3 regions of the Alkalihalobacillus phoenicis genome follow, and region 2 is predicted to be linked to each of the others. Evidence: riboswitches for the same ligand, from Rfam matches in the RefSeq annotation. Region 2 holds a riboswitch; each other region holds the start of a gene.

Region 1 (7,811 bases), 1.8 Mb from region 2:
TTGAAATGCTGAGGATGGCCTCGATTCATACACCTAATGCGTTAGCGACGGCATTAGGACTCGTTGCGGCCTTATTAATTGGCGAAGTCGCGATTGAAGTTGGGTTATTTTCTCCTGAAGTCGTTTTATATTTAGCGGTTGCGGTCGTCGGTTCATTTGCAACCCCAAGTTATGAACTAAGTTTGGCGAATCGCTCCATTCGAGTGGCTCTCTTAGTGTTAACAGCTCTTTTTGGTTTAGGTGGATTTCTATTTGGAACGACATTATGGATCATCATGCTCGTTCGAATTGAAAAGTTTGAGACGCCGTATTTTTGGCCCTTTATCCCTTTTAACGCTCGTGCGTTACGAGACGTTATTTTACGAGCCCCAATGCCACTGAAAAATCGGCGGCCGACAGCGATTCATCCGAATGATCCAGATAGGTAAATTAGGACGAATGAGAAAGACAGGGAGCAACGCCGGCCGTTAAGAGAGGCCACTGAAAAAGTTTCAACATCAGCTTTTTCTTAGAAATTAGATTTCCAAGTAGATAATCGCTCATGGGTTTAAACTGTTTTTTCATGATCCAAAACGGAGCCAGCGGAATACCCGGAGACTCCTGCGGGAGAAGTGAAACACGGGAGACCCCGCAGCGATTAGTCGCGAGGAGGCTCCCGGTTCACCCGCGGAACGCGTAGGGTATGCAGCTGGCGGAGTAATCCAAAACATCCAAACTAACTTTAACTAACAGGACTTTTTCAGTGGCCTCCGTTAAGAGAGTTTGGTTGGGTCGAGGATGATGTGTAAAAAAGCGAGAGTAACGCCGCTAAAGTGGGCTTGACCAAGATGATGTGAAAAAAAAGCACCGTCATTTATTTACGGTGCTCTTCCATGTCGCGTTCATACCATTCATCTTCAATAAAAATTTGCTCTAAGTCAATGGCTCTTCGTTCGGTAGCGAGAACGAGTCCGAATGGAGTTGGATAATTGGGGGTCGTAATGGTAAAACGAATGCCTTTTGAATTGGCGATTTTGACGTATTTAGAATAAGTAGAGTAGGGGAGGTGCCCGTTTATAAACAGTTGCAAATCTTTTTCTTTTTCCATCGTTTGAATAATTTCATTGTATAATCCGTTTCTTTGTACTTGGGTTAATGTTAAAGCGAAAAAAATTCGTTCGGCTATCGTTGTTAAAAAGAGGTTTCGCTCTTCCAATTTCACTTGGGGCGTACCACGCAATGCATAATCCATCTTTTCTTGAACTTTTTCATTCATAAAAATCTTCCTCCTAAATTCAATGATTCCGCTTTTCTTGTCCTTTTTTGCTTATCTATACATATCATATCATAAGAAGAATTTTCTTATGTGTCTGTCAGGTGAAAATGAGCTTAAACGTTCGAACAAGAATTGTAGAAAAAGGGAGGAACTTTTTATGATTGCCTTTTCAGTCCTTTTCTTTGTGTTTATATTAGGGGTGACGATTGGTGGCTTATTGGCAGCAGGTAAACATCCACCTTCTTTATTCCTCTATGGTTTATTTACATTTGCTTTTCTTGTTGTTTGTTTTATCGGAATGATTGTTGGATTATTATTTCCTTCTTTTCTAATTGGGTTTTGGTTTATTGAATTTATCATTTGTGTGCTCACTTTTCTGTTTATTTGGGCAGCTTGTACGAGGTTTCACCCAAGTTTCGGTTTCTTTTTTGTTCAGGAGAAGATTGTATTAAATTTATTGTTTTTCCTCTTCTTCTTTATGGGTTTTGAATGGGGGATATTCGATTTTCGAGCGTTCTTTACGATTTTTGCAAGTTTAGTTTTCGCGATTGCTTTGTTTATTGGGATATTTATTCAATGGCAGCTAAGGCAAAAATTTTGGCAATTTCCGTATGCTGTTTACTTACCTTGTGTCTGGTTATTCATTATCGCGGTCATTAAAATATTTTAAAATAAATTCAAAGTAGTTATTGCAGTATTTTAATTATTCTAATTTTAGTAGAATCCTTTCCGTTCTAAGGTTAGGCTGTTATAATGTCTTTGAGGTGAGCAGTATGAAAACGTTTTATGATCTCTTGCAGCTTTTAAAAAAGTTTGGCATTTTTATTTATACTCGCGACCGCAAAATGGACCTCCAACTTATGGAGAAAGAAGTGCATGAACTACATAATTGGGGTATGATTGATACACAAACATTTCAGCAGGCATTGCTCATTTTAAGAAAAGAGCTCAGTCAAGCAAAAGAAACGAAATTGTAGAAGGTGGAGTAGGATGACAAATAAGTGGTATGTTGGTATTGATATCGGGGGAACAACGATAAAAATGGCTTTTATTACTGAAACTGGGGAAATCACTACAAAATGGGAAATTCCAACAAATACTGAGGAGCAAGGGATCCAAATTCCGCAAGATATTGCCGCAGCGATCCGGCTTAAGCTTGATGAATTAGGGGAGAGTTCACAAAAGTTATCCGCGATTGGATTAGGAGCTCCAGGTTTTATTGAAATGGAAACAGGGTTTATTTATAAAGCGGTTAACATTGGATGGAATGACTTCCCACTAAAGGAAATATTGGAAAAAGAAACAGGTCTTCGTGTAACGGTTGATAATGATGCCAATGTGGCGGCCTTAGGTGAAATGTGGAAAGGTGCAGGAGATGGTGCATCTGATTTACTTTGTGTGACACTTGGAACAGGTGTTGGAGGAGGAATCATTTCAAACGGTAAGATCGTGCACGGGGCGAACGGAATGGCTGGAGAAATTGGTCATATTACCGCGATAGCTGAAGGTGGGGTCTCTTGTAATTGTGGGAAAACGGGCTGCATTGAGACTATCGCATCAGCGACTGGAATTGCTAGGCTTGCTGAGACCGGGTTGGTCCAACGTCCTGAAAGCAGATTGCAATCCATTTTAGTAAGTGACGGTGAAATAACGGCAAAGGATGTATTTGAAGCAGCTGAGGCTGGCGATTCTTTTGCGAATGAAATTGTCGAGAAGGTTTCCTTTCATTTAGGGTTAGTCATAGCAAACTTAGCTAATTCGATTAATCCCCATAAAATCGTGATCGGTGGTGGCGTTTCTAAAGCTGGGAATGGTTTATTAACACCGTTAACCACACAATTTAATCGTTTTGCCCTTCCGCGTGTTGCAGAGAGTGCTGAGATTGAAGTTGCGACACTTGGGAATGATGCTGGAGTGATCGGGGCAGCTTGGCTTGCCAAAATCTCTTCACCAACCCCTCTAAATGAACATACTGTATAATGTAAAGGGACAATCTATAAATAATACGAGCAAAATCAAATAGAAAGAAATTCAGCCTGATGAAGGAGAAGAAATCGAATGACAGAATATCGAATTGAACGAGATTTACTTGGAGAAAAGGAAGTTCCAAAGGATGCCTATTATGGAATCCAAACGATGCGAGCTCGTGATAATTTTCCTATCACAGGATACCCGCCACATGAGGAACTAATTAAAGCTTTCGGATACGTAAAAAAAGCAGCGGCGATGGCTAATCGTGATGTTGGTGTTTTGCAGAAAAAAATTGCAGGAGCAGTCATTTTAGCAGCGGAAGAAGTAATCGAAGGAAAGCTTTCCGAGCATTTTATCGTTGATTCTATCCAAGGGGGAGCCGGAACTTCTTTTAATATGAACGCCAATGAAGTGATTGCTAACCGTGCCATTGAAGAATTAGGTGGAAAAAAGGGCGAGTATATGAAAGTTAGCCCTAATACACATGTCAATATGGCTCAATCAACAAATGACGCTTTTCCAACGGCGATTCATATTGCATGTTTAAATTTATCAAAAGGGCTCATTCAAACATTAAACGAGTTAATTGAAGCAATCAAAAAGAAAGAAGCAGAATTTGACGATGTTTTAAAAATGGGAAGAACGCATTTACAGGATGCCGTTCCGATTCGTCTTGGACAAGAGTTCGGTGCTTATCGCCGAGTCCTTACACGTGACTTAAAACGTATTGAGCGTTCCGTTGGCCACTTGTATGATATCAATATGGGAGCGACTGCTGTTGGAACAGGTTTAAATGCGAAACCGGAGTATATTGAGAAGGTTTCTAAATACCTTGCTGAAATTACTGGATTTCCATTAAAGACAGCAGAAGATTTAGTGGATGCGACTCAAAATACAGATGCTTATACAGAGCTATCAAGTGCGTTGAAAATTATGGCGATTAACTTATCAAAAATAGCAAACGACTTACGTCTCATGAGTTCTGGTCCAAGAACAGGATTAAATGAGATTAACTTACCAGCTCGACAACCTGGATCATCTATTATGCCTGGAAAAGTGAATCCTGTAATGTGTGAAGTGATTAATCAAATTTCGTTCCAAGTTATCGGAAATGACCATACGATTAGTCTTGCTTCCGAAGCAGGGCAGCTAGAATTAAATGTGATGGAACCAGTTCTTGTGTTTAACTTATTACAGTCATTCACAATTCTTCAAAACGGAATGGATGTTTTCCGTAAATTTGCCATTGACGGCATAACCGCTAATATCGAGCATTGCCGTGAAATGGTAGAGCATAGTGTCGGGATTATCACTGCGATTAATCCTCATGTTGGTTATGAAGTTGCTTCACGAGTCGCTAAAGAAGCGATTGAAACGGGTCGCTCTGTACGTGAAATTTGTTTAGAACGTGGTATTTTATCGGAAGAAGAATTAAATGAAATCTTAGATCCGAAAGAAATGACGAATCCTGGAATTGCTGGAGCCCGTTTTATTTATGGGTAATATTGTTCTATAAAGATGGGACTGTCTCTTAAAGTCGTCAAATGACCTTAAGTGGATAGTCCTTTTTTGTTTTCAAAATATGTTCTCCTCATTACAATCTGTTTTTAATAAAATTTGTCTAAAAAGTATAAAAAATGATAAAACGTATTCAAATCACGCAGATATGATATTTCAGGCTTAAAAAAACCTTAAAACTTATCCAGTTATGAAATTTTTACTAATCATTTAGTCTTATCAATTGTATAGTCCATATGAACATGGGATAATAGGTTGAATGAAATGGAATGAAGGTGATGTCATTTGAAATTCATCAAGACATTTCTTCTTTTAGTCCTATTATCAGGCTGTACGATTTATCATAGTCAACCATTACCTGAAGCTTATAACGATCTGAGAGAAAAACAGCAAGTGACAGAGCATTATTGGGAAAGTTCTGTCATCATTCCTTATCAATCTACTTACCCTTTTTATAATGTCATAGGCTGGCTTGATTCAAGAACAATTTTAACCCTAGAAGAGTCTGAGAATGGGTCGAAAATAAGTCATTATCATCTATTTAGTAGTGAAAAGGCCATATTTTATGAAACGCCGCACATCGTTTATGATGTTCATATAAATTCAAATCAGTCGATCATTGCCATTCAAGAGTTTAATCAAGAGAAGCAGACGGTCGATCTTTTATTTTTAGATAGTTCTGGGGAATTGTTAATGAAATTAGAGGGGTTTGGTGAACAATACAATGTATATTTCCATCCGGATAATAAAAACGAAGTCATAGTGACTGCTTTTTTACCGGACTGGCAACATGAATCCTATTATGTGGATATCTGGACAAATAAATTGTTGCCAATCACAATTGAGGCAGCGTATGTTCAATGGTTACCAGATGCTCATTTGGCTTATATAAAGAGGGGAATAGACGATATGAACGTGGTTGCTCCATTATATCGTTATTCGATTAAAGGAAATAAAGAAGAATATACGAATAAAGATTTGATTGAGTATCAATATTTCGGGAATTCATTGTCTTTGCATATTGCGGTGGAGACGATTTATGATGAGAATTCGGTTTATTCCTTTTATCGGGATTCCAAGCATGTAAAAGATTTAGAAATACCGATTTTAAGTACTCACTCTAACCAGTGGTGGATCCCATTTTTTGATTATGGAAAAAAAACGAACTTTTTTTATTATTTCAAGCCTAAGTATAGTAGTGATTATTATAGCTATGATCAAGGGTTTGAATTAAGACAATTCTCGCTTGAAACCGGTGAAGACAAGTTTTTAATGGAATGGCAGGAAAATGTGCCATTACAATTGTCACCAGATGAAAACTTTTTACTCATAGGTACCCAGTTCGAACAAATTCTACGTTTAGATGATCTTGAGATATCAGTGAGTATTGAATAGTCTTTCCCTTGATTTTTATTGGGCATCTGTCATAATGAAAGGGTAAATAATTTTATATTTTACGAGAAAACTAGGGGTGCTTATCTTGAATAAGCTGAGAAAAAGGTGGTTCCTTTTACCCTTTTAACCTGATCTGGATCATACCAGCGTAGGGAAGTTGATGCTTGTTATGATTTTGTATGAGTAGCCGCGCTTCTTTCCTATTGAATGAAGTGTGGTTTTTTATATTTTGTTAAAAATGTAGGAGTGATAAAACATGAAAGATTTTCGTTTATATGCGATTACTGGAGAAGAATTTCACACTGGAAGAGACCTGATTGAAGTAATGGAAGAGGCCATTCTAGGTGGGGTGGATATTATCCAGTTGAGGGATAAAGAGAGTTCAAGAAAAGTTGTCTTTGAAAAAGCAAAGAAATTACGTGAACTGACGAAAAAACATAATGTGACGTTTATTGTGAATGATTATATTGATATTGCTTTAGCAGTAGATGCCGATGGAGTGCATATTGGACAAGATGATATGCCACTAGCTGATGTACGAAAGCTTGTTGGACCAGATAAAATGATTGGTGTTTCAACACATGCTGTCGAAGAGGCGAAAGAGGCAGAAGCTGGTGGAGCTGATTATATTGGCGTTGGACCGATTTTTCCAACGAACAGCAAAAAGGATGTAGTCGATCCTGTTACGACTGCATACATTCAAGAAGTGAAAGAGGTTGTGGAAATTCCTTTTGTTGCGATTGGCGGAATCAAACTCCATAATGTCGGACAAGTAATTGAGGCTGGGGCAACAAGAATTTGTATGATTAGTGAAATTGTTGGGGCCGAGGATGTCAAAGGGACAGCCGAGAAATTTATTAAAATCCTTGACGGAGTGTGATTGAAGTGGAATTAACGATTAATGGTAAAAAACATGAATTAAATGTTATGACATTAGAAGAGGTCGTTTCTCATTTTGAACTTGAATCCCATCTTGTCGTCACCGAAGTGAATGGCAAAATTATCGAACGAGATGAGTGGGCAAAAACAAAGGTTGAAGCGGGTACGGAAATTGAGCTCGTCCATTTTGTAGGAGGCGGTTGAACCAATGAAACGAAAAACATTAGAAATAGCAGGGAAACAATTAAATTCACGCTTTTTTTTAGGCACAGGAAGGTATCCGAATCCATTTGTTCAGAATGAGGCGATTCGTGTATCGGAAGCAGAGGTGTTGACATTTGCGATTAGACGTGTGAATTTAGAAGCTCCCGAAGAGGATGCGATTTTACAACATCTTGAGCCTGGAGCGTTTACGTATTTACCGAACACATCCGGTGCCACGAATGCAGAAGAGGCCATTCGGATTGCTCGATTAGCAAAGGCATCAGGTATTAGTAATTGGATCAAAATCGAAATAAGTGCCAATGAAAAGACACTATTGCCTGATCCAATAGAAACGTTAAAAGCGACAGAAATTTTGGCAAACGAAGGGTTTGTTGTCTTGCCATATACATCGGATGATCCTATTCTTTGTAAAAGGCTTGAAGAAGCAGGTGCAGCTGCCGTTATGCCGGGTGGTGCCCCGATTGGTTCAGGATTAGGCGTTCTTAATCCGTACAACATCGGCTTAATAGCAGAAGAGAGCAATGTACCTATTATCGTTGATGCTGGATTAGGCAGTACGATGGATATT
Region 2 (7,811 bases):
ACAGGGGCACAAATAGGTGGATTAGAAACGCTTGAATTGTCAAGAATGCTTGCCTGGATGTTACCTGTCATTTCCTTTAGTGTCCCGTTTCTATTAATTGTCATTTTAAATGGTTTTAAAGGGATGAAAGAGATTTTTCCAGCTATTCTTGTTGTAAGTGGTGTGTATACAATTGTTCAAACATTGACGATCATCTTTATGGGGCCTGAACTTGCCAATATTTTGTCGTCATTATTAAGTATGGTTGCACTTGCCTTATTCTTGAAAAAATGGAATCCGAAAACTATTTATCGTGAGCCAGGAGCAGAAGAACGAGTGCCATTACAATCTTATAAATTCAAACAAATTGTTGTAGCTTGGTCTCCTTTTTATATCTTAACGGCGATTATCGCCTTATGGAGTTTACCTGGATTTAAGGCTTTATTTGCTCCGGGGGGAATGCTTGATTTTACAACGATTCGCTTTCCAATCCCAGGATTACACGAACAAATTGTTCAAAGCCCGCCTATTGTGGCAGAGGCTACACCAGTTACAGCGATTTGGAACTTAAATTTAGTTTCTGCTACAGGAACCGCTATTTTAATCGCGATTATTCTAACAAGCATTTTATTTCCTGCTTTATCAGCGAAGCAGACTTTTTCAGAATTAGGAAAGACGGTTAAAGAATTGTGGATGCCTATTCTCACTATTTGTTTAGTTATGGCTTTTGCGAATCTGTCCAATTTCTCTGGTTTAAGTGCATCGATAGGAATTGCGCTCGCGAAAACAGAAAACTTCTTCCCGTTTGTGAGTCCTATTCTTGGGTGGATTGGCGTTTTCTTAACAGGCTCTGTTGTTAATAACAATGCCCTATTTGGAAGCTTACAAGTTGTGACGGGAACACAAATCGGAACATCTCCAGCTTTACTAGTGGCAGCTAATACAGCAGGAGGCGTCATGGGTAAATTAGTTTCGCCTCAATCAATCGCCATTGCCGCAGCAGCTGTTAGTCAGACAGGAAATGAATCTTCCATCTTTAAGTACACGTTAAAATACAGCTTAATGTTGTTATTTATCGTTTGTATCATGACCTTTGTGCTATCGTTGTTTTTCTAAAAGGCTTTAAGAAAAGACAGGTGAATTTAGGTTCATCTGTCTTTTTTGTCTGTTTTTTTCTTCATTAAGGATTTATAATTTAAATAATAATTATGCTCAACTGAAACGGAGTCCATTCTTTTATGAAAAAGATTGCATTTATCATGTATCAATGTTTCCTATTTATATTACTGTTACTCACAAATCTTTTTTTATCTCCATTTATTAAACCGCCTTTCTCTTATATAGACTTAATTGCAGGGGTTTTACAAGGTGTTATTTGGTTGATTGTTATTTATTTCATTCCTATACTGTATAAACGTTCTAGTATGAGGTTAAGGAATAAAGTGTTTTGTTCAATTACTTCATTTATTTTAGCAATTATATTTATAGTAGCATTGGAAAATATATGGTTTGAAATAAAAGGTGAGATGTTATTCAATGTGCTTTTCTTTAATTGAAAATAAGCGGGGCTGCCCAATTAGGTCATGGAAACGACTTTATCTGGGCAGTCTTTTTGTGCTATCTAATTTGGTCTCCTTTATTACATAAGTTCTTTCAATCGTTTAATAACTGTGTGAACTGTTATTCGATGAAAGGAGATAAGTTCTCCTTTAAAAACAACCGAGTATATGCCATAAGGGGTTGGGGCTAATTCCATTAATTGATTTCTCGTTTTTAAGTCGATGATATTCACAGCGATTCCTAATGTGCTTGCAGCTGTTTTTATATTTTCTGTAGCAATTTCAACATAAGGGCATTGAAACGAACGTAATATAGTTAGTCCCTCATATTTTTGAGTTCTTTCTTCCCAATTAGTAGGGAATGTCGGGATTGAATCGTTTTGTTCTAATGGATAAACGAGCAATTCGAAGTGATGAGGACCTATCGCCGTTTGTTTGAACTGATTTTTTATAAAAATTTCTTTGCTTGGTGTCCAAGAGGTTTCTGGGTTTGTTAAAACAATCACACCACTCTTGGAGGATGCTTTTGCTTCTTGAATACATTTTTGAATGAGTTTTGTACCATAGCCTTTGCCATTTTCACTTACCCATAAACAATGGATGACTAAATAGTTTTCAGCAAAAACAACACGAGATGAATTCTCACTTGCTGTATATTCAATAAACCCGACTTGTTTTTTATTTTCAATTAATTGTACATATTTCAACCCCTCTTCAAACCGCTCGTTCAGCCATTTATTCTTATTTATGTATCCATTCGACTTCTTTTTACTTCTAAGACAGAAGCTACCAATCCCTTCTAACAGTTGGCTATCCATTTCTAATAATTGTGTATTCGACATCTAGAGCCTCCTTTGAATTATAACTATTTCTACAAGTGGAAGGGGATTTCCTTTTTAGGAACATTCGTCGTTAAAATGAGAAGGAATAGATGGTGATAGGTAATGAAAAAGTGGAGTTGTGTGAATTAGGGTGCGAATAAATAAATATTAAAGCGAAAGTAAACACAGGCAATAAAAAAAGGCGCTTAAATCGCGCCTTTTGTCACTTCTGAATCCATAGTCAGTTTTTTATTTAAATGCAGGAGCATATCCGCTGTCATTTTGTCTAAATCGTATTCTGCTTTGAAACCCCATTCGTCGCAGGCACAAGTTGAATCAATGGCATTTGGCCAGCTTTCGGCAATTTGTTGTCTGATTGGATCGACGTTGTAATCCATTGTGAATTCTGGCATTAATTTTTGGATGGATGCTTTTACATCTTCAGGTGCAATACTCATCGCACTAACATTGAAAGAATTTCTATGTTTAAGCTTAGCAGGATCTGCTTCCATTAAGTTAATAATTGCATTTAAAGCATCAGGCATATACATCATATCCATATAGGTGCCTTCTCCGATGTAAGAAGAATAGTGACCTTTTTTGATCGCTTCATAATAAATTTCCACGGCATAATCAGTTGTGCCGCCGCCTGGAGGAGCCACATATGAAATGAGGCCAGGGAAACGTAGCCCTCTCGTATCGACCCCAAATTTTTGGAAGTAGTAGTTACATAATAGCTCACCAGACACTTTGTTGACACCATACATCGTTGTTGGTTGTTGAATCGTATCTTGTGGTGTACGAACCTTTGGTGTTGATGGACCAAAGGCACCGATTGAACTTGGGGTGAAAAATTGTGTATTCAACTCTCTTGAAACTTCTAAGGCATTGACAAGTCCACCCATATTTAAGTTCCAAGCTAGAAGTGGTTTTTGTTCCGCTGTTGCTGATAATAGAGCGGCTAAGTGAATAACCGTGTCAACATTATGCTTTTTAGCTGTTTCAAAAAAGGCTTTATCATTTGTAACATCTAATTGCTCAAATGGTCCGCTGTAAACAACATCACTGTCGTTTTTATTGATGTCTGTTGCGATGACATTTTTTGCCCCGTAACGATCTCTTAAAGTCATTGTTAGCTCTGATCCAATTTGACCTAATGCACCAGTGATTAAGATTTTTTTCATAAGAATTCCTCCGCTCATCCGTTTTGAAGTTAATGTTTTTAGATAATGTTCATTTCTTTTCCGACTTTTTGATAAATCGCAATCGTTTCATCTAACATTTCTTTTGTATGTGCGGCTGTTGGCATATTACGAACACGACCAGTACCTTGTGGGACAGTTGGGAAAACAATCGATTTTGCGTAGACGCCTTCTTCATTTAGACGTTTACTGAATTCTTGTGTTTTCACTTCATCACCGATAATACAAGGAGTAATTGGTGTTTCGCTTTCACCGATGTCAAATCCGAGTTCTTTTAGACCTTTTTTCAAATAATCTCCGTTTGCCCAAAGCTTCTCTTGTAGCTCTGTGCTGTTTGATAACACCTCAACTGCTTTAATGGAAGCAGCTATATCGGCTGGGGTTAGGGCTGTTGAGAAAAGGAACGGACGGCTACGAACTTTTAACCAGTCAATCAAATCTTTTTTACCTGCTACATAACCTCCGACAACACCAATTGCTTTTGAAAGGGTTCCAATTTGGAAATCTACTTTGTCAGATAAACCAAAATGTTTTACTGTTCCGGCACCATTACCAAGAACCCCTGACCCATGGGCATCATCGACATATGTGATTAAATCAAACTCTTCGGCGATTTGTACGATTTCTGGAAGTTTTGCGATATCTCCATCCATTGAGAATACACCGTCAGTAATGACCATTACTTTGTTGTATAAACCAGACTCTGTCGCTTCTTTTGCTTTTTGACGTAAGTCTTCCATATCAGAGTGCTTAACGCGAATGATCTTTGCTTTAGAAAGACGACAACCATCAATAATCGATGCATGGTTTAATTCATCAGAAAGAATCGCATCATTTTTATCCATTACAGCTGAAATGGCAGCCATATTACAGTTAAATCCTGATTGATAGGCAATTGCGGCTTCTGTATGCTTAAACTCGGCTAATTTTTCTTCTAGTTCATCATGTAATTTTAAGGTTCCGTTAATCGTACGAACGGCTCCAGCGCCAACTCCAAAATCAGCGATTGCTTTAGTTGCGGCTTCTTTTAAGCGTTCATCTGTTGCAAGGCCGAGATAGTTATTAGAAGATAAGTTAATTAACTCTCTGCCATCAATTTTGATAATGGGACCGTTTGCACTTTCTAGAGAATCAATAGTGTTATAAAGACCTTTTTCTTTTAAATCATTTAAATTAGTAGATAGAAATTGTTGTAATGTGTTGCTTGACATATGATCATCTCCTCATCATTTTTTTGGTTACAATCCATAGAAACAAATGTTTATTTGCAGAGGACAAAAAATGTGGTTTGTCTAAAAAAATCATCTTATTTGCTTATAATTTAACATATATCATTAATATTGTATATGCAGAAAGGACAAAATTGATAAAATTCCTTTTTCAATTACGACCTAAAATGAGTTTCCTTATTTATATCCTTTTCAAAAGAGAGAAAAGAAATGATGTTAATAATTTACAAACTTTAAAGGCTCATGTTTTTCGAATTTAAGGTGTTCAATAAAATGCCCAATTTTACTTTTTGTGCTGTGGTACAATTAAGAGGGAGTAGATATGTGTTGTATAACGGATAGGGTATTTCATCATATAAATGAAAGAGAGACTGGTCGCCCATGAAACGAGTAACGTATTATGAGGTGTGAATATTGAATAATCAAAATCAGATCAAAGAACATTGGGGACATTTATCAATTACTGAATTAATGGATTTGAACCAATTATCGTTAACCGAATTATTACATCTCGCCTTTGAGTTGAAATTGTATCAATTGGAAACACCAAACATAGGTCGAAGGTGGACAGAAGATGAAGAAAGATTTCTCGTACAATATTCAAAGGAACTGTCTGTTCGAGAAGCGAGTAATTTGTTGTATCGTTCCCATTATGCGACGTATCAACGTATTCGCATTTTAGGGTTAGACGAAATGATTAGGCAAAAATAATAGACAAGGTCATTAAAAACAACCTATTACAAATGTTGTGTTGACGTAATTTTTGGAAAAGTATATAATTTCTGTGAAACTTAATATAAGTAGCTAGGGGTGCCCAATGAGCTGGGCTGAGAGAGAAGTGCGCTGAAACTTTTTGACTCTTTGGACCTGATCTGGATCATGCCAGCGTAGGGAAGTTAGTCGTTTATTTAATTTTTTTTTAACTTCTATGAGTTAAGTAAACCAGGTCCATTCATGTGTATTGGATCTGGTTTTTTTGTGGCTTCTAGTCAAACGGCCTCCGCTTTTTTGGCGTGTTCTACATCGATCCACTACAAATCAAAGGAGCGAGTAGAATGTCAACATCTTCAGTGAATGAGAAGAATTTATCGATTATGTCTAGTTTTGAAGGAAGTAAAAAAGTGTATTTGCAAGGTTCACGACCGGATCTTTTAGTGCCGGTACGTGAGATTCAGTTGAGTGAAACAAACATAAATGGAATAAATGTGGAAAATGAACCGTTGCAAGTTTATGATACGAGCGGTCCTTATACAGATGATAACTATCACGTTGATTTAAAAAAAGGATTACCAAGAATTCGTTCGGCTTGGATTTCTGAACGTGGAGACTGTGAAGAGTATGATGGTCGGCAAATGAAACCAGAGGATAATGGAAGAACAAAAAATACAGTTCCATTACCAGAAATGAAACAAAGGCCACTCAAAGCAAAAGCGAACCAAAATGTCACACAACTTCATTATGCTCGTAAAGGGATCATTACCCCGGAAATGGAGTTTATTGCGATTCGTGAAAAAATGACGCCTGAATTTGTGAGAGATGAAGTGGCAAAAGGGAGAGCGATTATTCCTGCCAACATTAATCATCCCGAATCAGAACCAATGATTATCGGGCGAAACTTTCATGTGAAAATTAATGCCAATATTGGTAACTCCGCTGTGACCTCATCGATTGAAGAAGAAGTGGAAAAGATGATTTGGGCGACACGGTGGGGAGCTGATAATATTATGGACCTTTCAACCGGAAAGAATATTCATACGACAAGAGAATGGATTATTCGAAATTCGTCAGTACCGCTTGGAACGGTCCCGATTTATCAAGCATTAGAAAAAGTGAATGGGGTAGCAGAAGACCTTACGTGGGAAGTATATCGTGATACCTTAATCGAACAAGCGGAACAAGGCGTTGATTATTTTACGATTCATGCTGGTGTTCTTTTAAGATATATTCCATTAACGGTGGAGCGAGTAACGGGCATTGTTTCAAGAGGCGGGGCAATTATGGCTCAATGGTGTTTAGCTCATCATGAAGAGAGCTTTTTATATACGCATTTTGAAGAGATTTGTGAGATTTTAAAAGCCTATGATATTTGTATTTCCTTAGGTGATGGACTGAGACCTGGTTCGATTGCTGATGCTAATGACGAAGCCCAATTTGCTGAGCTTGAAACATTAGGTGAATTGACAGAACGGGCTTGGAAACACGATGTTCAAGTCATGGTCGAGGGTCCAGGACATGTTCCGATGCATTTAATTAAGGAAAATATGGATAAACAGCTCGAGCTTTGTAAGGAAGCACCGTTCTATACACTTGGCCCGTTGACAACGGATATTGCTCCAGGTTATGACCATATTACATCAGCCATTGGAGCAGCGATGATTGGTTGGTATGGCACGGCGATGCTTTGTTATGTGACGCCTAAGGAGCATTTAGGCTTACCGAATCGTGATGATGTAAGAGAAGGAGTGATTACGTATAAAATAGCGGCCCATGCTGCTGACTTGGCGAAAGGTCACCCAAATGCGAGAGAACGAGATGACGCTTTATCTAAAGCTCGATTTGAATTTCGTTGGAGAGACCAATTTAATTTATCACTTGATCCTGAAAGAGCTCTTTCCTTTCATGATGAATCATTACCAGCAGAAGGAGCCAAAACGGCTCATTTTTGCTCAATGTGTGGACCGAAGTTTTGCAGCATGAGAATCTCTCATGACATTCGAAAAAGCAACGAGGAAGTGAAAGAAGGCTTTAAAGAAAAATCCGAAGAGTTTCGGGAAAAAGGCAGTCAACTCTACTTATAGGGGCTGATTAAAATAAAGGTGAATCAATTAAAGGCCACAATTCTAGGATACCAGTCATCGATTAAAGAGCTAGAAAAATTAATTGAACAAATTCAAGGCGAATGTGACCATCATTATTCGGGAGATACGTATATGGTTCAATGCGACAAGTGTGAGAAAGTGAAAATTTTATATTATTAAAAAAGGGGGCTAATCTAGCCTCTTTTTTATGAGTGAAAACATG
Region 3 (7,811 bases), 150 kb from region 2:
ACCTGCTGTCATACTCCCACTTACGTTAACAGCTGTTCGACCCATATCAATTAGCGGCTCGACTGAAATCAATAAACCAGCTAAAGCAATCGGCATATCTAGGGCTGATAAAACGAGTAAAGCAGCAAATGTTGCTCCTCCTCCAACACCAGCAACCCCAAAGGAACTAATAGCCACCACAACAATTAACGTAAAAAGAAACCCTGGATCTAGTGGATTAATCCCTACTGTTGGGGCAATCATCACAGCTAGCATTGCTGGATAAATTCCGGCACAACCGTTTTGACCAATCGATAAGCCAAATGACCCTGCAAAGTTAGCTGTTCCTTCTGGTACACCTAATTTGCGTTGTGTCTCAATATTTAAAGGTAATGCACCAGCACTCGTTCTTGAGGTAAAAGCAAAAGCTAATACAGGGAATGCTTTTTTCACATACGTAATTGGATTTAATCCTGATATTAATAATAACAATAAATGAATAATAAACATGACAATTAAGGCTACATATGAAGCAACAACAAATTTTCCAAGGTTGGCAATCGAAGCTAAATCACTCGTTGCTGCCGTGCGGGTCATAATCGCTAACACCCCATATGGAGTTAATCTAATAATCATTTTAACGACACGCATGACAATTGCATGGATTGAATCAATAATCTTTGCAAACATTGCAGCTTGTGCTGGTTCTTTTCGTCTAACTCCTAAATAAGCGATTCCTAAGAAAATAGCAAAGATAACGACCGCAATCGTTGAAGTAGACCTAGCACCAGTAAAATCTAAAAATGGATTAGCTGGAAGCAACTGAATCACTTGCTGAGGGAAAGTCAAACCTTCGACATTATTTGTATAGTTTTCCTCCATTGCCGCTCCACGAGCGATTTCTGCTTCTCCTTGCTCAATTTCAATCGCTTCTAAGTTAAAACCAAGCGTCGTAACGATTCCAACAGTGGCAGCAATAGCTGTCGTTCCAACTAGAATAGCAATAATTAGGGTACTAACTTTCCCAAGGTTTTTCGTTATCGTTAGCTTCGTAAAGGCAGCTAAGATTGAAATAAAAATTAAAGGCATGACAATCATTTGTAAAAATCGAATATAACCGGTTCCAACAATATTATACCAACTTGTCGTTTCTACGATAATCTCAGATGATGAACCATATACCCATTGAAGTACTAACCCAAAAACAATCCCTACACCTAGAGCCGTAAACACTCTTTTAGAAAAGGAAATCTGCTTCTTTTGCATGACATATAAACCAAAAATAAATAATAGCATAATGACAATGTTTAAAATGGTAAACACTTAAACCCTCCCCCTTCTTATCGTAGATCATTTTACAAGATTATTCCTATCAGCTAGGTAGGAATAATCTATTTTATTCAACTTAACTGAAAATAGACCTAACTTATTTCCGATCTCTATTTTTTCTTTTCTCTAGTAGCTAAACACCGATGAACTCTCCTTCTGATTAGAAAGAAAAAAGAGCTGTTCCAACTTTGGAACAGCTCCTTCATTAAAAGATATCCTATTTATAAAGGTGAGGAACACGACTTTTAAAAACTGGAACATTCTCACGTATTTCCGCAACTTCTTCAAGCTCTAATTTCGCCCTTAAAGTCTCTTGTTTATCTTTTGCTCCTTTTAAGATAACCTCTCCCCAAGGGTTAATAAACATAGAGCGTCCGGAAAATAAAGTTCCCTCATCTTCTCCCACTCTATTACAAGAAATTAAATAAATCTGATTTTCAATGGCTCTTGCTTGCTGTAATACTTCCCAATGAATCGCACGCACCTCAGGCCACTCAGCGACAACAAATAACAATTCAACGCCTTCTACAGCTAAGGAACGGGCCAGCTCTGGAAAGCGCAGATCATAACAAATAATAATTCCCATCTTATGACCATCCAAAGTAAACGATTCAACCTTTTGCCTGCCACCAGTTAAATACTTCGGTTCATCTAACATAGGCACAAGGTGAATTTTATCATATTCATAAATAAGCTCACCTTCACGATTAAAAATGAGGGCTCGGTTATAAATCTCACCTGCTTCCTTCACAGCAATAGAGCCTCCAACAATGTTAACTTGATAAAATTTAGCTAGATCACTTAAAAATTGAATCGTTTCTCCATTTGGTGTATCTGCTGTTTTAGCTAAATCTTTTAATCGATACGCCGTCGTCCACATTTCAGGTAACACTAAAACATCCGTATTTTCATCAACAGTCATTTGTTCCTTCACCCAAGCTTCAACGACCCGCCTGTTAGCCTCCGGATCTCCTGGGGTAATATCCATTTGAAAACATGCAACATGTAACATCTCGATTCCACCCTTCACTTCATCTACTATTCTTAACTTACTTCCTTATTGATAGATTAGCGTATTTAAATAGAAAGCAAAAGAAAAAAGCATTGTTAAAGTAGGAGGTGGAATCGTTCTCGTTAAATAAGCGGAAAATCACTTTTATAAACTGGGTTCGTATAAAAAGGCGGTCTTGGCCCTATTTTTTGCATCGTCCAAGAGTGATCGATATAATGCATTGTGACCAAATCATCAGATTCATTTAATAAAAGCAACACCATTTCAGGATTAAATTCAAATCGCATTCCTTCTCCTCCTTTCAAAGTCACATTAGGAGTTAGTTGCTTCTCCTCCATTCACATGAAGAACCTGCCCCGTGACAAAACTGGCATCATCTGAAGCAAGATACACATAAGTCGGGGCCAATTCAAACGGTTGTGCCATTCGTTCCATTGGGTTTAATGAACCAAAGGTGGCAACTTGATCAGCCGTGAAACTGGCAGGAATTAAAGGGGTCCAAATCCGTCCTGGGGCTACTGCATTCACTCTGATTCCCTTTTTAATCACATTCTTAGCTAGTGCTCTAGTAAATCCAACAATCGCTCCCTTGGTAGCTGTATAGTCAATCATTTGTTCTTCGCCATTATACGTCACAACTGATGTCGTCCCAATAATCGAACTGCCAGGTTTCATATAAGGCAATGCCGCTCTTGTCGTATAAAAATGCGAATAAATATTCACTTTAAATGTGTCATCAAACTGTTCATCCGTAATATCGGTTAAATCCTTTTGTTGAAATTGGATGCCGACATTATTCACGAGAATATCTAAACGATTCCACTTTTCAATCGTCTTCTCAACAATCGCCACACTTTGCTTTTTCTCCCGAACATCACCTGGCAATAATAAACATTGCCTGCCTAGCTCTTCAATTCTTTTTTTCGTTCGATTGGCATCATCATGTTCATCTAAATAAGATATCGCTATATCTGCTCCCTCTTTCGCATAAGCGATAGCGGTGGCGGCTCCAATCCCACTATCTCCACCAGTAATTAGAGCAACCTTATCCTTTAATTTTCCACTCCCTTTATAATGAGGATTTTCCAAAATTGGTAGAGGCACCATTAACGCGTCTACACCAGGCTGCCTTAATTGCCTTTGTTCAGGGGCACTGATAGGTATTTCTTCATACCGTGTGATTTTTCCATAATTACGGTAAAGCGGATAAGGCGTAGAGCGCATCGTTTCTAAAAATTTTTGCTGTAATTCATTAATCTTTTGCAGTTGCTCCTGTTCATCTTTTGACACATAACCCCTCCTCGTTTTAACTTCTATGCTATGTATATGAGACTTGAAATGATTCATGCAAAACCAAAAACCCCTATACTAGCATAGCCAGTATAGGGGTCAATCTATATAATCAATTCGTCTAAGCGAATCCCTTGTTAACCTAAACGAATTGTTTGAACAAAAAGGGGATTGAATGAACAGCTTATCGTTTTAGTTCCAGCTATTCACTTCTTTTTCTGCCTCTTCTTTGGATTTACCGTACCTTTCTTGAATTTTCCCAATTAACTTATCCTTGTCTCCGTCCACTTGTTGTAAATCATCATCGGTTAATTTCCCCCACTTTTTCTTCGCTTCACCTTTCATTTGATTCCATTTACCTTTCCATTTCACTTGTTCCATTTGTTTTTCCTCCTCTAAAGTAAAATTCTTATCGTTGCTTACTCTTTCATTTACCGTTATCGATAGCCTTCAAACACAGAATCGCTTTTTTTCATCATTTATCAAAATCAGCGGCAATTTTACGAAACAACATCTGAGGCATCTAACAACATGAAGGTGAGGAGACTCACGCTCGCCCGCTATTGCTGTTAGCATGCAGCTGGCGGAGTATGTTAACTAATGTAACCATTTTTTAAGATTAGCCCGTTTTCAGTGGCTTCAAGTACCTAAACAGTCATTTTGGAACGGGCTTTTTGAGCTTATATCTTTTTCACATTAAAAAACTGTGGATAGCTTTTCACAAAAATAATTAAAACTGCTAAAGTGATAAGCATTTGCGGAACAAGGTAGGAGGCATTATAAAAAGCCGAATAGGCTAAATCATTCCATCCATCTGGCGTAAATTCGGAAAACCAAATGACACCTGAAGCAAAATGGGATAAAAAGCGTAGAAGCGTTGCAAAAATCACGCCAATAATAAGTGAAGTCACTTTAGGCACTTGACCTTTTTTCACAAAGAGAGCAGCAAAACCAAGCAATAAAAATGGAACTGGATAATCTAACAGTAGTTGGATTGGATGAACAACGTATGGACTAATTAATAAATCAACAAGACCGGTAATCAAACCAGTTAATACCCCAACTTTCCAGCCACGACGAAAAGCAATAATAAATAATGGAATCATTTCTAAGGAGATCGAACCTCCATTTGGCCAAAAAGCATTAATCTTTACTAAACTTAATAACGTTGCGAGCCCTGCAATCACTGCTACCTCAATCATAATCACTAAACGTTCTCTTTCCAAACGAAAAACATCCCCTCTATGCGTAACCACAGGGGGATGTCATCCGTTGCACAATATGAACAGACTAAATCCATAAGTGCAAAACCGTAAACACCACTTCCCTACGCTAGTTTTACCTAGATCAGGTTCCAAGAGTTAAGGTTATTACCTCTCTCAGTCAAACGACACCCCTAGTGGTTATCTAATTATTTTTTTCATTGTAACATAAGTAGTTTCTATGTGGTAGACCATTTCCTTATTAATCCGTTTCAAACTCCTCAACTAGTAACGATAACTCCTCCCATCTCTCCATCGCTTTCTCTAATTCGTCATTCAGCTGCTTTTGTTCAGCAAGGAGTTTTTCAATCATCGTAAAATCACTCCCAGCTGCTGCAATTTCTTCTTCAATACTCTCTAGTTTCTCTTCTAAGCTTGAAATTTTTCCTTCAATCGTTTCCCAATCCTTTTGGTCCTTATAAGATAGTTTCTTTTTCTTTTGTGCTTTTGTTGAAGTCGCTTGAGCTTTCGCTACCTGTTGTTTATCCCGTTGTTCTTGTTCTTTCTCTTCATTCGCCATTTCCAAATAATCGCTATAGCTACCTTGAAAACGATTAATGTCCCCTTTCCCATTAAAAACAAGCAAATGATGGGCGATCCGATCGAGGAAATAACGATCATGCGATACGGTCACAACTACACCTGGGAATTGCTCCAAATAATCTTCTAATACTGATAACGTTTCTGTGTCTAAATCGTTTGTCGGCTCATCCAGGAAGAGTACATTAGGCTCTGCCATTAACACTCGAAGTAAATAAAGTCTTCGTCTCTCCCCACCTGATAAACGACGGATGTAAGTCCAATGCATCGAACGCGGAAATAAAAAACGCTCTAGCATTTGCTCCGCAGTGATGACATCACCTGATTTTGTATAAACGATTTCAGCGATTTCCTTAATATATTCGATGACTTTTAAATCTCCATCAATTTCATGGTCTTCCTGTGTATAATAACCAAATTCGACTGTTTCCCCGACATGAACCTCGCCTTTTTCAGGTTGAAGTCTTCCTGCCATAATGTTTAATAAGGATGACTTTCCACTCCCATTCGGCCCAATAATTCCGAGTCGTTCTCCTTTTACAAGCAAATAATCAAATGGATAAAAGAGCTCCTTTCCTGAAAAAGAATGACTTACTCCCTTTAATTCAATTACATCATTACCTAGACGTTTGGAACCAATCGCAAAATCGAACTCTCTCGTTTCCTGTTTAAATTCTTGGTCTTTTAGATCATGAACTCGGTCAATTCGAGCTTTTTGTTTTGTCGTCCTTGCTTTTGCTCCTCTTTGCAGCCAAGCTAATTCTCTTCTTAATAAATTTTGGCGTTTACTTTCCTGCTGTGTTTCAATTTCTTCTCTTTCTGCTTTTTTCTCCAAAAACACTTCATAATTTCCTTGATAACGGAAAAGTCGACCACGGTCCAACTCAAATATTTGGTTTGTTACCCTATTAAGAAAATAACGATCATGGGTAATGACGATAAAAGAGCCTTTGTATTGCCCAAGAAAACCTTCTAACCATTCAATCGTTTCATTGTCCAAATGGTTTGTAGGTTCATCCAACAACAAAAGATCGACTGGATTAATAAGAGCCTTCGCAATCGCGACTCTTTTTTTCTGGCCACCAGAAAGCTCTGAAACTTTTTTTCCAAACTCTTTAATACCCAGTTTTGTTAAAATCGTCTTTGCGACCGTATTCGCTTCCCACGCCTCTAATCTATCCATGTCTTGTTGGAGTTTCATTAAAGTTTGGAGTTTTTTCTCATCATTCGATAACTCTAACTCAAATAATGCCTGCTCATAACGACGCATCGTCACCATAATAGGCGTTTCTCCATAATAAATTTGTTCTAACACAGTTAGATCCAGATCTAAATCAGGCTGTTGGGCTAAGTACTCGACTTGAAAATCATTAGCATGAATAAATTTACCATTATCGGCTTCTTCAATCCGTGCGATCGCTTTTAAAAGAGATGATTTTCCAGTTCCGTTAACCCCAATCAAACCAATCCGTTCTTTTTCATTAATTGTAAAATTGAGATCTTGAAATAAAACCTTTTCTCCAAATGTTTTTGTTAAATGTTCTATTTGTAATAAACTCATTCTCATTCATTCCTTATCAAAGCACTGGACTAATATTCCTATGCCTATTTCTATCATTTATTAAAGGCAACTATATCCTAAAATCCCTTTATCAAAGTTCATCTTTGCGAAAATAATTAGGGGTAACGATTCTATTTTCATATTGTTGATGAAATATATGAGTCGTTGCCGGTGATATCGGTGGAATTAACCAAGTCCAATCACCTGTTACATCTCGATTCACTTGTGCTTCCTTCTCTTCAAACCTTTTAAATTGTTTGGCGGCTGTATGATGATCAACAATGCTGACACCTGCTTTTTTGTACGAATATAACACGGCTCTATTTAACTCTATTAATGCCTCATCTCTCCATAAAGAGGAATCACGTTCCTGATTTAAGTGAAATATTTTAGCGACTCGTCTTAAAAGATCGTAACGAAATGGATCAGCAAAATTTCGAGCTGCAATTTCGGTTCCCATATACCATCCATTAAACGGGGCAGCTGAATAACGAATCCCTCCTATTTCAAGTACCATATCCGAAATAATCGGAACAGCATACCACTTTAACCCGAGTTCAGTTACATGTTCATTTGTCGGATGTTCGATATCAACCTCTACAATTAAATGTTCTGGAATAGCAAGCCACTGAGGTTTTTCCTCTCCTATTTGTACGACGATTGGCAATAATTGAAAATCAGCTCTAGTGCCTTGCCACCCCAAGTCCAAACAAACTTTTGTAAATTCAATTGAAGCCGGATCGCCGATTATACCATTTTCTGTTTCAAAACCTGCATAACGAAATAATTGGTGATTGAGGATTTTAACTTCGGGATGACTCGGATGATCAGCTCGAAA

The links. Region 2 has a riboswitch for thiamine pyrophosphate ahead of thiC (phosphomethylpyrimidine synthase ThiC). Riboswitches for the same ligand answer to the same signal wherever they lie in the genome.
Region 1: it holds a riboswitch for thiamine pyrophosphate, as region 2 does, so the genes downstream of both, thiE (thiamine phosphate synthase) here and thiC (phosphomethylpyrimidine synthase ThiC) in region 2, are expected to answer to the same signal.
Region 3: it holds a riboswitch for thiamine pyrophosphate, as region 2 does, so the genes downstream of both, thiT (energy-coupled thiamine transporter ThiT) here and thiC (phosphomethylpyrimidine synthase ThiC) in region 2, are expected to answer to the same signal.

The regions. Positions count from the first base shown of each region.
Region 1 is NZ_CP154853.1:1,297,598-1,305,408, forward strand. Features, by position in the region: gene AA0017_RS06110 (spore germination protein) at 1-428, shown strand, start outside; gene AA0017_RS06115 (YueI family protein) at 854-1,255, opposite strand; gene AA0017_RS06120 (hypothetical protein) at 1,413-1,925, shown strand; gene AA0017_RS06125 (YqgQ family protein) at 2,029-2,232, shown strand; gene AA0017_RS06130 (ROK family glucokinase) at 2,246-3,235, shown strand; gene aspA (aspartate ammonia-lyase) at 3,314-4,729, shown strand; gene AA0017_RS06140 (hypothetical protein) at 5,030-6,139, shown strand; TPP riboswitch at 6,202-6,311, shown strand; gene thiE (thiamine phosphate synthase) at 6,396-7,019, shown strand; gene thiS (sulfur carrier protein ThiS) at 7,025-7,222, shown strand; gene AA0017_RS06155 (thiazole synthase) at 7,227-7,811, shown strand, end outside.
Region 2 is NZ_CP154853.1:3,056,122-3,063,932, reverse strand. Features, by position in the region: gene AA0017_RS14515 (lactate permease LctP family transporter) at 1-1,095, shown strand, start outside; gene AA0017_RS14510 (GNAT family N-acetyltransferase) at 1,619-2,380, opposite strand; gene AA0017_RS14505 (L-threonine 3-dehydrogenase) at 2,566-3,543, opposite strand; gene AA0017_RS14500 (glycine C-acetyltransferase) at 3,582-4,772, opposite strand; gene AA0017_RS14495 (hypothetical protein) at 5,205-5,501, shown strand; TPP riboswitch at 5,587-5,701, shown strand; gene thiC (phosphomethylpyrimidine synthase ThiC) at 5,846-7,588, shown strand; gene AA0017_RS14485 (serine protease) at 7,607-7,768, shown strand.
Region 3 is NZ_CP154853.1:2,902,085-2,909,895, forward strand. Features, by position in the region: gene AA0017_RS13850 (L-cystine transporter) at 1-1,275, opposite strand, end outside; gene AA0017_RS13855 (carbon-nitrogen family hydrolase) at 1,526-2,320, opposite strand; gene AA0017_RS13860 (hypothetical protein) at 2,443-2,607, opposite strand; gene AA0017_RS13865 (SDR family oxidoreductase) at 2,633-3,544, opposite strand; gene AA0017_RS13870 (CsbD family protein) at 3,803-3,991, opposite strand; gene thiT (energy-coupled thiamine transporter ThiT) at 4,291-4,836, opposite strand; TPP riboswitch at 4,918-5,018, opposite strand; gene AA0017_RS13880 (ABC-F family ATP-binding cassette domain-containing protein) at 5,075-6,973, opposite strand; gene AA0017_RS13885 (nitric oxide synthase oxygenase) at 7,065-7,811, opposite strand, start outside.